Linked DNA regions of Caldimonas brevitalea. The protein of the gene in region 1 binds, or shares a complex with, the protein of each later gene. Links are inferred from orthologs where the notes say so. Each region holds a gene or a part of one and is shown in the gene's direction. Other genes may lie near its edges.

Region 1 (3,009 bases):
GCGTGCTCTACCCGGCCTGCCCGCACCTGACGCATGCCCTGTGGCAGCAACTCGGCTACACGGCGCAGTACGGCGATTTGCTCGACGCCCCCTGGCCGCATGTGGACGAGGCCGCGCTGGTGCAAGACGAGATCGAGTTGATGCTGCAGGTCAACGGCAAGCTGCGTGGCGCCGTCACGGTGCCGGCGTCGGCCGACAAGGCGGCCATCGAGGCGGCGGCCCTCGCGTCGCCCGATTTCGTCAAGTTCGCCGAGGGCAAGCCGGTCAAGAAGGTCGTGATCGTGCCGGGCCGTCTCGTCAACGTGGTGGTCTGACGCGTGGCGGCCCGACTGTCGCGCCGCCTGTGGCTGAGTGCCGTGGCGGCCCCGCTGTTGCTGTCGGCCTGCGGCTTCCAGCTGCGCGGCGCACCGAGCTTCGCCTTCCGCAGCATCCAGCTCGGCTTCTCGCCGCGCTCCGAACTCGGCATCGAAGTGCGCCGCCAACTGGTCGCCGCGCCCGACATGCGTGTGGTGGAGGCGTCCAAGGATGCCGAGGTGGTACTCGAGGTATTCGAAGACAGCAGCGATCGCTACGTGACGGGCAAGACCTCGACCGGCCAGGTGCGCGAGATCGCCGTGCGTGCACGACTGCGCTTCAGGCTGCGGACCCCGGACGGGCGCGAGCTGATCCCCGAGACGCTGATCCAGCCGAACCTGGTGCTGAGCTACAACGAGAGCGCGGCGCTGGCCAAAGAGAGCGAAGAGGCCGAAGTGCTGCGCGAAATGCGCCAGGACATCACCCAGCAGCTGATGCGGCGGCTGGCGGCAGCGAAGTTGTGACCCGGAAGGTGTTGTGATGCAGTTGCGCCTGGATCAGCTCGCCGCCCACCTTCAACGTGAGCTGCGCCCGCTCTACACGCTTTACGGCGACGAGCCGCTGCTGGTGCAGGAAGCCTGCGATGCCATCCGTGCGGCCGCGCGCACCGCCGGGCACCATGAGCGCACCGTCCACCACGTGGTGGGCGCTCATTTCGATTGGGGCGAGTTGCTGGGGGCAGCGCAGGCCCTGAGTCTGTTCGCCGACAAGCGTCTGATCGAGATCCGCATCCCGGGCGGCAAGCCCGGCAAAGAGGGATCCGACGCGCTGCAGCGCTACTGCCAACATCTGGGCGAGGACCTGGTCACCATCGTGATGCTGCCGCGCCTGGACAAGGCCACCCAGTCGAGCGGCTGGTTCGCCGCGCTCGACGGCGCCGGCGTCACCGTGCGCATCGACCCGATCGAGCGCAAGCAGCTGCCGGCCTGGATCGCCCAGCGCCTGGCGGCGCAAGGGCAGCGCGTGCAGGGCGGCGAAGCGGGGCAGCGCACGCTGGCCTTCTTCGCAGACCGGGTGGAAGGCAACCTGCTCGCCGCCCACCAGGAGATCCAGAAGCTGGGCCTGCTCTACCCGGCGGGCGAGCTGAGCTTCGAACAGGTCGAGGTGGCGGTGCTGAACGTCGCACGCTACGACGTGTTCAAGTTGTCAGAGGCGGTGCTGGCCGGCCAGGTGAGCCGTGTGTTGCGCATGCTCGACGGCCTGGAAGCCGAGGGCGAGGCTGCGGTGCTGGTGCACTGGACCCTGGCCGAAGACATTCGGGCGCTCAAGCGCGTGAAAGACGCGATGCTCGCCGGGCGTCCGCTGCCGATGGCGCTGCGCGAACAGCGCATCTGGGGCGTCAAGGAGAAGCTGTTCGAGCGGGTGCTGCCGCGTCTGTCGGACACGAGTGTCGACGCTTTGCTCGATGCCGCCCAGATCTGCGACGGCCTCGTCAAAGGCCTGCGCCATCCGCAGTGGCCGTCCGACCCCTGGGCCGCCTTGCGCCGCTTGGCGTTGATGACGGTCGAAGCGGTCGGCACCCCACAAAGCCCGCGCGAGGCCGAAGGGCGCTGGCTGGCCCTGCGCGCCTGACCGCCGGGCCGGGCCGATCCGCCCGCGCTCAGTCGCTGCTGACGATGGCCAACAAACGCGCCAAGGCGTGGCGCACCGCACCGCTGCGCACCTCACGCCGATCGCCCTTGAAACGCACACATTCGGCGCTAACCGGCGCATCCCCGCGGCCGAAGCCGAACCACACCGTGCCGACCGGCTTGGCCTCGCTGCCACCGCCCGGGCCGGCGATGCCGGTCACCGACACCGCCACCTGCGCGCGCGCATGCTGCAAGGCGCCCATCGCCATGCCCATCGCCACCTCGCGGCTGACCGCGCCGTGGCGCGCAATCATCTCGGCCGGCACGCCCAGCAGCTCGGTCTTGGCCTCGTTGGAATAGGTGACGTAGCCCCGCTCGAACCAGTCGCTGGAGCCGGCCACCGACGTGCAGGCGCCGGCGATCAGGCCGCCGGTGCACGACTCGGCCGTGACCAGCCGCAGGCCGCGGGCGGCCAGGACCAGGCCGAGTTGGGTCGCGAGCGTGTCGGTGTCGACGGACGCCGCCGCCGCATCAGATGCCGAAGGGCCCATCATCAAGGTCTCTCCCGTGTCGAGGCCCGCCAGCTCACAAAGCCCGCCACAGGGCAAACACGAGCAGGGTGCAGAAGGCCGCGACCAGATCGTCGAACAAAATGCCGAAGCTGCCGCTCCAGCCCTCGCCCTTGAAACGGCGGTCGGCCCAGCGCACCGGGCCGGGCTTGGCGGCGTCGAAAAAGCGGAAGCACAAAAAGGCGGCCAGCTGGACCCAGACCGTGCGGACCTCGGTGCTGGCGGCGCCCGGCGTCACCAGCCACAGCACCAGCCAGAAAGCCACCACCTCGTCCCAGACGATGTGGCCGGGGTCGGCGGCCCGCAAATGCTGCGCCGTCACCTTGCACGCCCACCACCCGACGAGCAGGGCGACCGGCAGCACCACCGCCCATTGCGCCTCGCTCAGCCACAGGTCGAGCACCACGAAGCTGAGCCAGGCCCACAGCGTGCCGACCGTGCCCGGGGCCACCGGGCTGAGCCCGCTGCCGAAGCCCAGCGCGATCGCGTGGGCCGGATGCGACCAGAGAAAACGC
Region 2 (3,050 bases), 2.2 Mb from region 1 along the record:
GCGAGCCTGTCGGCTTCGCGGCGGTCGGAGGCATTGAGGGAGAGGAAGATTCGGGAGCGCTCCTCAAAAGGCGCCCTGACGGTCCTTGGGGATCACGATGCGGAGTTGCCAAACCCCTCCGCCGTGGACCAAGCCTAGCGGTCTTGCCATCGGCTGCGTACCAGCCGGGTCGGATCATCGAAGGAATGCAGACGAGTGAACTACAAATCGTCTTGGATACTGCGTCGGCCCTGGAAGCGCGTGCTTCCTGGCGACGCGAGAAGATGGGTGACGAGCCTTAACCCCGGCACTGGTCGCAACAGTTAGGGCTGCTTCGTTCCCGACCTGACCCGGTTGGCCGCGCTCCCATGCGGGGAGGCCCGTCACGCACGATTGTAAGCCACCTTTCATCCGCCTCGCTTTGCTTCGCCGTTTTGCTGCGGTCTGCGCCTGAGATCGCTCGGCAGCCCCACGTCCCCGGCCTCGTGCGACTGCCGCCGGCCTGGCGGCACGGCGGCGGCGGCGACGGACAAGCGGGCAGCGACTGCTGCTGCCGGCGGCCCGCAAGTCCGCCCCGTAGAATCGCGAGAATGAGTTACCTCGTGTTGGCCCGCAAATACCGACCCCGCACCTTCGAGCAGATGGTGGGTCAGGAGCATGTCGTGCAGGCCTTGAGCAATGCGCTGACGCAGCAGCGGCTGCACCATGCCTACCTGTTCACGGGCACCCGCGGTGTCGGCAAGACCACGGTGTCGCGCATCCTCGCCAAGTCGCTCAACTGCGTCGGGCCCGATGGCAGCGGCGGCATCACGGCAGCGCCTTGTGGTGCTTGCCAGGCCTGTGCCGACATCGATGCCGGCCGGTTTGTCGATTACGTCGAGTTGGACGCGGCGTCCAACCGCGGTGTCGAAGAGATCTCGCAACTGCTCGACCAGGCGGTCTACAAGCCGGTGGTGGGGCGCTTCAAGGTCTACATGATCGACGAAGTGCACATGTTGTCGAACACCGCCTTCAACGCGATGTTGAAGACGCTCGAGGAACCGCCCGAATACCTCAAGTTCGTGCTCGCGACGACCGACCCGCAAAAGGTGCCGGTGACCGTGTTGTCGCGCTGTTTGCAGTTCAACCTGCGCCCGATGGCGCCGGAAACGGTTCTCGAGCATCTGCAGCAGGTACTGCAGGCCGAGCAGATCGACGCCGACGCGGGCGCCTTGCGGCTGCTGGCGCGCGCCGCCCGCGGCTCGATGCGCGACGCGCTGTCGCTGACCGACCAGGCGATCGCCTTCGGTTCGGGCAGCTTGGGCGAGCCGAGCGTGCGTCAGATGCTGGGCGCGGTCGACCGCAGCCATGTCTACCGGCTGATCGAGGCACTCGCCGCTGGCGACGGTGCTGCCGTGGTGGAGACGGCGCAGCAGCTGCGCGCCCAAGGCCTGTCTGCCCAGGGAGCCCTCGAAGAGATGACGGTGGTGCTGCAGCAGCTCGCCGTGCTGCAGGTGGTGCCAGACGCCGCCGACCCGGCCGATCCCGAGGCCGAGGTGCTGGCCCGGCTGGCCGAACGGCTGCCGCCCGACGAGACCCAGCTGCTCTACAGCATCGCGCTGCACGGGCGCAACGAACTCGGTCTGGCACCGGACGAGTACAGCGGCCTGACCATGGTGCTGCTGCGCATGCTGGCCTTCAAGCCGGCGGCGGGGGGCAGTGCGCGGCCCCAGGCGGCTCCGCTGCAGCGCCCGCAGAACCCGGTCTTGCGCGTGGCACCGCGCAGTGCGCCGCCGGCCTCGCCGGCCCCGGCGCCCGCGGCGGCGTCTGGGGCCGCTGCGTCTGCGCCCGTGGCCAGCCCCACCGCCCGCACCTCGACCTCCGCACCGCGGTCAGTGTTGTCACCGGCGGCACCGGCGGGCGCAGCCCGTCCCCGTCCCGGCTCGGAACCGCCACCGTGGGATGACGGGCCCGCCGCAGCGCCGGCCGCGTCTCCCGCAGTGCCTGCGTCACCCGTTGCTCCGGTCGCTCGCACGGCGCCGAACGTTGCCGTGCCCCCTGTGGCGCCGGCCGTGCCCGCACCGGCCGCCGATCTGCCGGACACCCCCGGCTCGCCGCTTGGCGACCGCTGGCATGCACTGGTGCTGCAGATGTGCGAGCGTGAGTTGATCGGCGCGCTGGTGCGCGAACTGGCGATGCAGGGCGAGTGCCTGGTCGCCGGCGATGACAACGCCGCTTCGTGGCGGCTGCGGGTCGAGCGCGAGACGCTGGCCTCTGAGGCGGCGCGCGCCAAGCTGGAGGCCGCGATGAGCCAGGTGCTGGGCCATGCCGCGCGCCTGCAGTTGGAGGTCGGCCCGACCCAGGACACCCCGGCACGCCGCGAAGCCGCGAAACGTGCGCGGCGCCAGCGCCAGGCCGAAGAAGCGATCGAGAACGACCCGCTGGTCGTCGCGCTGCGACAGCAGTTCGCGACGGCACGCATCGTGCCGGGCTCGGTCAGACCGGTTTGAACCAGAATTTGCGCGGGCCGTTGCAAACCGCACCCCGCACCCCGTGACCCCGAAAGGAACACCATGCTCAAAGGACAACTCGCCGGCCTCATGAAGCAGGCCCAGCAGATGCAGGACAACCTCAAGCGCGCCCAGGACGAGCTGGCGCAGATCGAGGTCGAGGGCCAGTCGGGCGCAGGACTCGTGAAGGTCGTGATGACCTGCAAGCACGACGTCAAGCGCGTGACGATCGACCCCAGCCTGCTGGCCGACGACAAGGACATGCTCGAAGACCTGGTCGCTGCCGCCTTCAACGACGGCGTGCGGCGTGCCGAGCAGGTCAGCCAGGAAAAGATGGGCAAGCTCACCGCCGGCATGCCCTTGCCCCCCGGCATGAAGTTCCCGTTCTGATCCGCATGCCGCCGCGCACACGCCGGGAAGCTGCATGACGATGTCGTCGTTCGACGCGCTGGTGCTGGCCCTGCGCAAGCTGCCCGGCGTGGGGCCGAAGTCGTCGACGCGGATGGCGTTTCACCTGTTGCAGCATGACCGCGAGGCGGCGCACCAGATCGCGCAAGCGCTCGATGCAGCCATGCGCGACGT
Region 3 (3,122 bases), 3.0 Mb from region 1 along the record:
GACGCCTGGGCGCAACGCGCCGAGGGCACGCCGCTCAAGAGTGAGGACGAAGCGCTGGTGCTGGCGTCCATCGTCGAGAAGGAAACCGGCTTGCCGTCCGACCGGGGGCTGGTGGCCGGCGTGTTCAACAATCGTTTGCGGCTGGGCATGCCCCTGCAGACCGATCCGTCGGTCATCTACGGGCTGGGCGCAAGCTTCGACGGCAACCTGCGCAAACGCGACCTGCAGACCGACGGCCCTTACAACACCTATCTGCGCGTCGGGCTGCCGCCCACGCCGATCGCGATGCCGGGCAAGGCCTCGCTGCTCGCCGCGGTCCAGCCGGCCGACACCAAGGCGCTGTTTTTCGTCTCGCGCGGCGACGGCAGCAGCGTCTTCAGCGAAACCCTGGCCGAGCATAATCGGGCGGTCGACAAGTACCAGCGCGGGCGCTGACGGGATGAGCAATACGGCAGGTCACACAGGTGTTTTCATCAGTTTCGAGGGCATAGACGGCGCGGGCAAATCGACCCACATCGACACCCTTGCCGCGCGGCTGCGCAGCGCCGGGCGTGATGTGGTGCTGACCCGCGAGCCCGGCGGCACGGCGCTGGCCGAACGCCTGCGCGAACTGGTGCTGCACCAGCCGATGGACCCGCTGACCGAGTCCTTGCTGATCTTCGCGGCCCGCCGTGACCATCTGCAGCAGGTGATCGAGCCGGCACTGGCCGCTGGCCGTGTCGTCTTGTGCGACCGTTTCACCGACGCGACGTTTGCCTACCAGGGAGCCGGCCGCGGTTTCGACACGGCGCAGCTGGAGCAGCTGGAACGCTGGGTCCAGCAAGGCCGCCAACCCGACCTGACGTTCTGGTTCGACCTGCCGCCCGAGGTGGCCGCCGAACGCTTGTCAGGCGCCCGGGTGCCCGACCGCTTCGAGCAGCAACCGGCGGAGTTCTTCCGTCGTGTCAACGACGGCTACCGGGCGCGGGCGCAAACGCATCCGCAGCGTTTCATCCGCCTCGACGCGTCGCAGCAGCGCGACGCCGTCTGGGCCGACCTGGAGGCCGCGCTGACGCGGCGCGGGCTGCTGTGAGCGCGGTTGCGCCGGCGGCGCTGCCGCCCTGGTTCGAGGCACCGCTGGGCGAACTGCTCGGGGCGCAGCGGGGCCACGCGGTGTTGCTGGCCGGGCCGGCCGGCATCGGCCAGTTCGAACTGGCGCTGGCGCTCTCGCAGGCCTGGCTGTGCGAAGACCGTGAGGCCGCCAGCCCGGCCTGCGGCCGCTGCGCCAGCTGCGCGCTGGTGCGGGCGCGCACCCATCCCGACCTGCTGGTGCTGCTGCCGGAGGCGCTGCAGGAGGCGCTCGGCTGGGCCACCGCCGACGCCGAGGCACCGGCCAAGGCCAGCAGCAAGGCCAAGCCCAGCAAAGAAATCAAGGTCGAGGCGCTGCGCCGGGCGGTCGAGTTCGCGCAGCAGACCTCGGCACGCGGCGTCGCCAAGGTGGTGCTGGTGCACCCGGCCGAACGCATGAATGCCATCTCGGCCAACACCTTGCTCAAGACGCTCGAAGAGCCGCCCGGCCAGGCGCGCTTCGTGTTGAGCACCGAGGCGATCGAATCCCTGCTGCCGACGATCCGCAGCCGCTGTCAGCTCCAGCGCCTGGCGCCGCCCCCGGCGGAGGTGGCGCGGCAGTGGTTGCAATCGCAGGGGTTGGCTGGCGCAGAGGTGTTGCTGGCCGCCGCCGGGCAGCTGCCGCTCGCCGCCCGCGACCTGGCCGCCCAAGGGCTGGACGCGAACCGCTGGCGGGACCTGCCGGCCCGGCTGGCGGCCGGCGACGGGTCGGCGCTGTCGGGATGGCCGGTGCCGCTGGTGCTCGAGACCTTGCAGAAGGTCTGTCACGACGCCTTGTGTGTGGCGGTCGGGGCCCCGCCGCGCTATTTCGGCGCGGAGTCCTTCGCGGGCCGAAAAGCCAGCCTGGACGCGCTGACGAGCTGGGGCGCCGAGCTGCGGCGTGCAGCACGTCACGAAGAGCATCCGTGGAACGCCGGCCTGATGCTCGAGTCCCTTGTTGCGCAGGCCAAGCGCGCCTTACACTCCGCGCCATGAGCGAGCCCACCCCCCGTCCCTTGGCCAGTGGCACCCCCGCCGCTGGCGGCAGTGCGGCCCGCCCCAGCGTCATCCAGCTGGTGTTCCGCGAAAAGGGCGCGCTGTACGCCGCCTACATCTCGGTGTTCACCGACGGCGGGCTGTTCGTGCCGACCACGCGCGACTACAAACTCGGCGAAGACATCTATCTGCTGCTGTCGCTGCCCGAGGACCCGCAGCGTTACCCGGTCGCCGGCAAGGTGGCCTGGGTCACCCCGGCCAATGCGTCGGGCGGCCGCACCCAGGGGGTCGGCGTGCGGTTTCCGAGTGACGAGAAATCGCGCTTGCTGAAAATGAAGATCGAGGAGCTGCTCGGCACCTCGATCCAGTCGTCCAAACCCACCCAGACCATCTGACGACGCCGGCGCGCCCCGCGCGTGTTCGGCCCGGGCTCACGGCCGCGCCAGCGGCGCGAGAGCAGTGTAGGCTTGAGGCCTTTCTGCGCTCCGAGCCCGCCTGCGCTGCTGTCTGCCGGCGCGGGGCCCCGTCTCACGGCGCACCTGACGCCTCCTTCTTCCCCCTTCGTTGATCCGCGATGTTTGTCGATTCCCATTGCCATCTGAGTTTTCCCGAACTGGCCGAGAACCTCGGCGCCATCCGCGCGGCCATGGCCGCCGCCCAGGTCGACCGGGCGCTGTGCATCTGCACCACGCTGGAGGAGTTCGACCAGGTGCACACGCTGGCGCTGCAGCACGACAACTTCTGGGCCAGCTGCGGCGTGCACCCCGACAACGAAGGTGTCGAAGAGCCCAGCGTGGCGCGTTTGCGTGAACTGGCCTCGCGGGACAAGGTGGTCGCGGTGGGCGAAACCGGCCTGGATTACTACCGGCTCAACGGGCGCAGCCTGGCCGAGATGGAGTGGCAGCGCGAGCGCTTTCGCACCCACATCCGCGTCGCCGCGGACCTCGCCAAGCCGCTGGTGATCCACACCCGCAGCGCCTCCGACGACACCCTGGCGATCCTGCGCGAAGAGGGCCAGGGCCAGGTCGGCGGCGTGTTCC

What was found.
Region 2: the proteins of holA (region 1) and dnaX are in contact, whole or in part, in a cryo-EM structure (PDB 8GIZ), measured with the Escherichia coli proteins. The link is inferred for Caldimonas brevitalea from one-to-one orthologs.
Region 3: the proteins of holA (region 1) and AAW51_RS14155 are in contact, whole or in part, in a cryo-EM structure (PDB 8GIZ), measured with the Escherichia coli proteins. The link is inferred for Caldimonas brevitalea from one-to-one orthologs.

The regions. Positions count from the first base shown.
Region 1 is NZ_CP011371.1:312,928-315,936, reverse strand. What follows is about bases 21-2,880. They hold holA (DNA polymerase III subunit delta), read left to right. Parts: upstream 21-834; coding sequence 835-1,926; downstream 1,927-2,880. Other genes in these bases: AAW51_RS01375 (phosphatidylglycerophosphatase A family protein), read right to left, coding at 2,511-2,880; AAW51_RS01380 (CinA family protein), read right to left, coding at 1,955-2,479; AAW51_RS01390 (LPS-assembly lipoprotein LptE), read left to right, coding at 318-818; leuS (leucine--tRNA ligase), read left to right, coding at 21-314. Outside these bases: more of leuS, read left to right, coding at 1-20; more of AAW51_RS01375, read right to left, coding at 2,881-3,009. UniProt on the Escherichia coli protein: Part of the beta sliding clamp loading complex, which hydrolyzes ATP to load the beta clamp onto primed DNA to form the DNA replication pre-initiation complex.
Region 2 is NZ_CP011371.1:2,524,657-2,527,706, forward strand. What follows is about bases 118-3,018. They hold dnaX (DNA polymerase III subunit gamma/tau), read left to right. Parts: upstream 118-569; coding sequence 570-2,468; downstream 2,469-3,018. Other genes in these bases: AAW51_RS11240 (YbaB/EbfC family nucleoid-associated protein), read left to right, coding at 2,532-2,858; recR (recombination mediator RecR), read left to right, coding at 2,893-3,018. In the rest of the region: more of recR, read left to right, coding at 3,019-3,050. UniProt on the Escherichia coli protein: Part of the beta sliding clamp loading complex, which hydrolyzes ATP to load the beta clamp onto primed DNA to form the DNA replication pre-initiation complex.
Region 3 is NZ_CP011371.1:3,291,092-3,294,213, reverse strand. What follows is about bases 103-3,075. They hold AAW51_RS14155 (hypothetical protein), read left to right. Parts: upstream 103-1,068; coding sequence 1,069-2,082; downstream 2,083-3,075. Other genes in these bases: AAW51_RS14145 (TatD family hydrolase), read left to right, coding at 2,657-3,075; AAW51_RS14150 (PilZ domain-containing protein), read left to right, coding at 2,079-2,477; tmk (dTMP kinase), read left to right, coding at 440-1,072. Outside these bases: more of AAW51_RS14145, read left to right, coding at 3,076-3,122. UniProt on the Escherichia coli protein: Part of the beta sliding clamp loading complex, which hydrolyzes ATP to load the beta clamp onto primed DNA to form the DNA replication pre-initiation complex.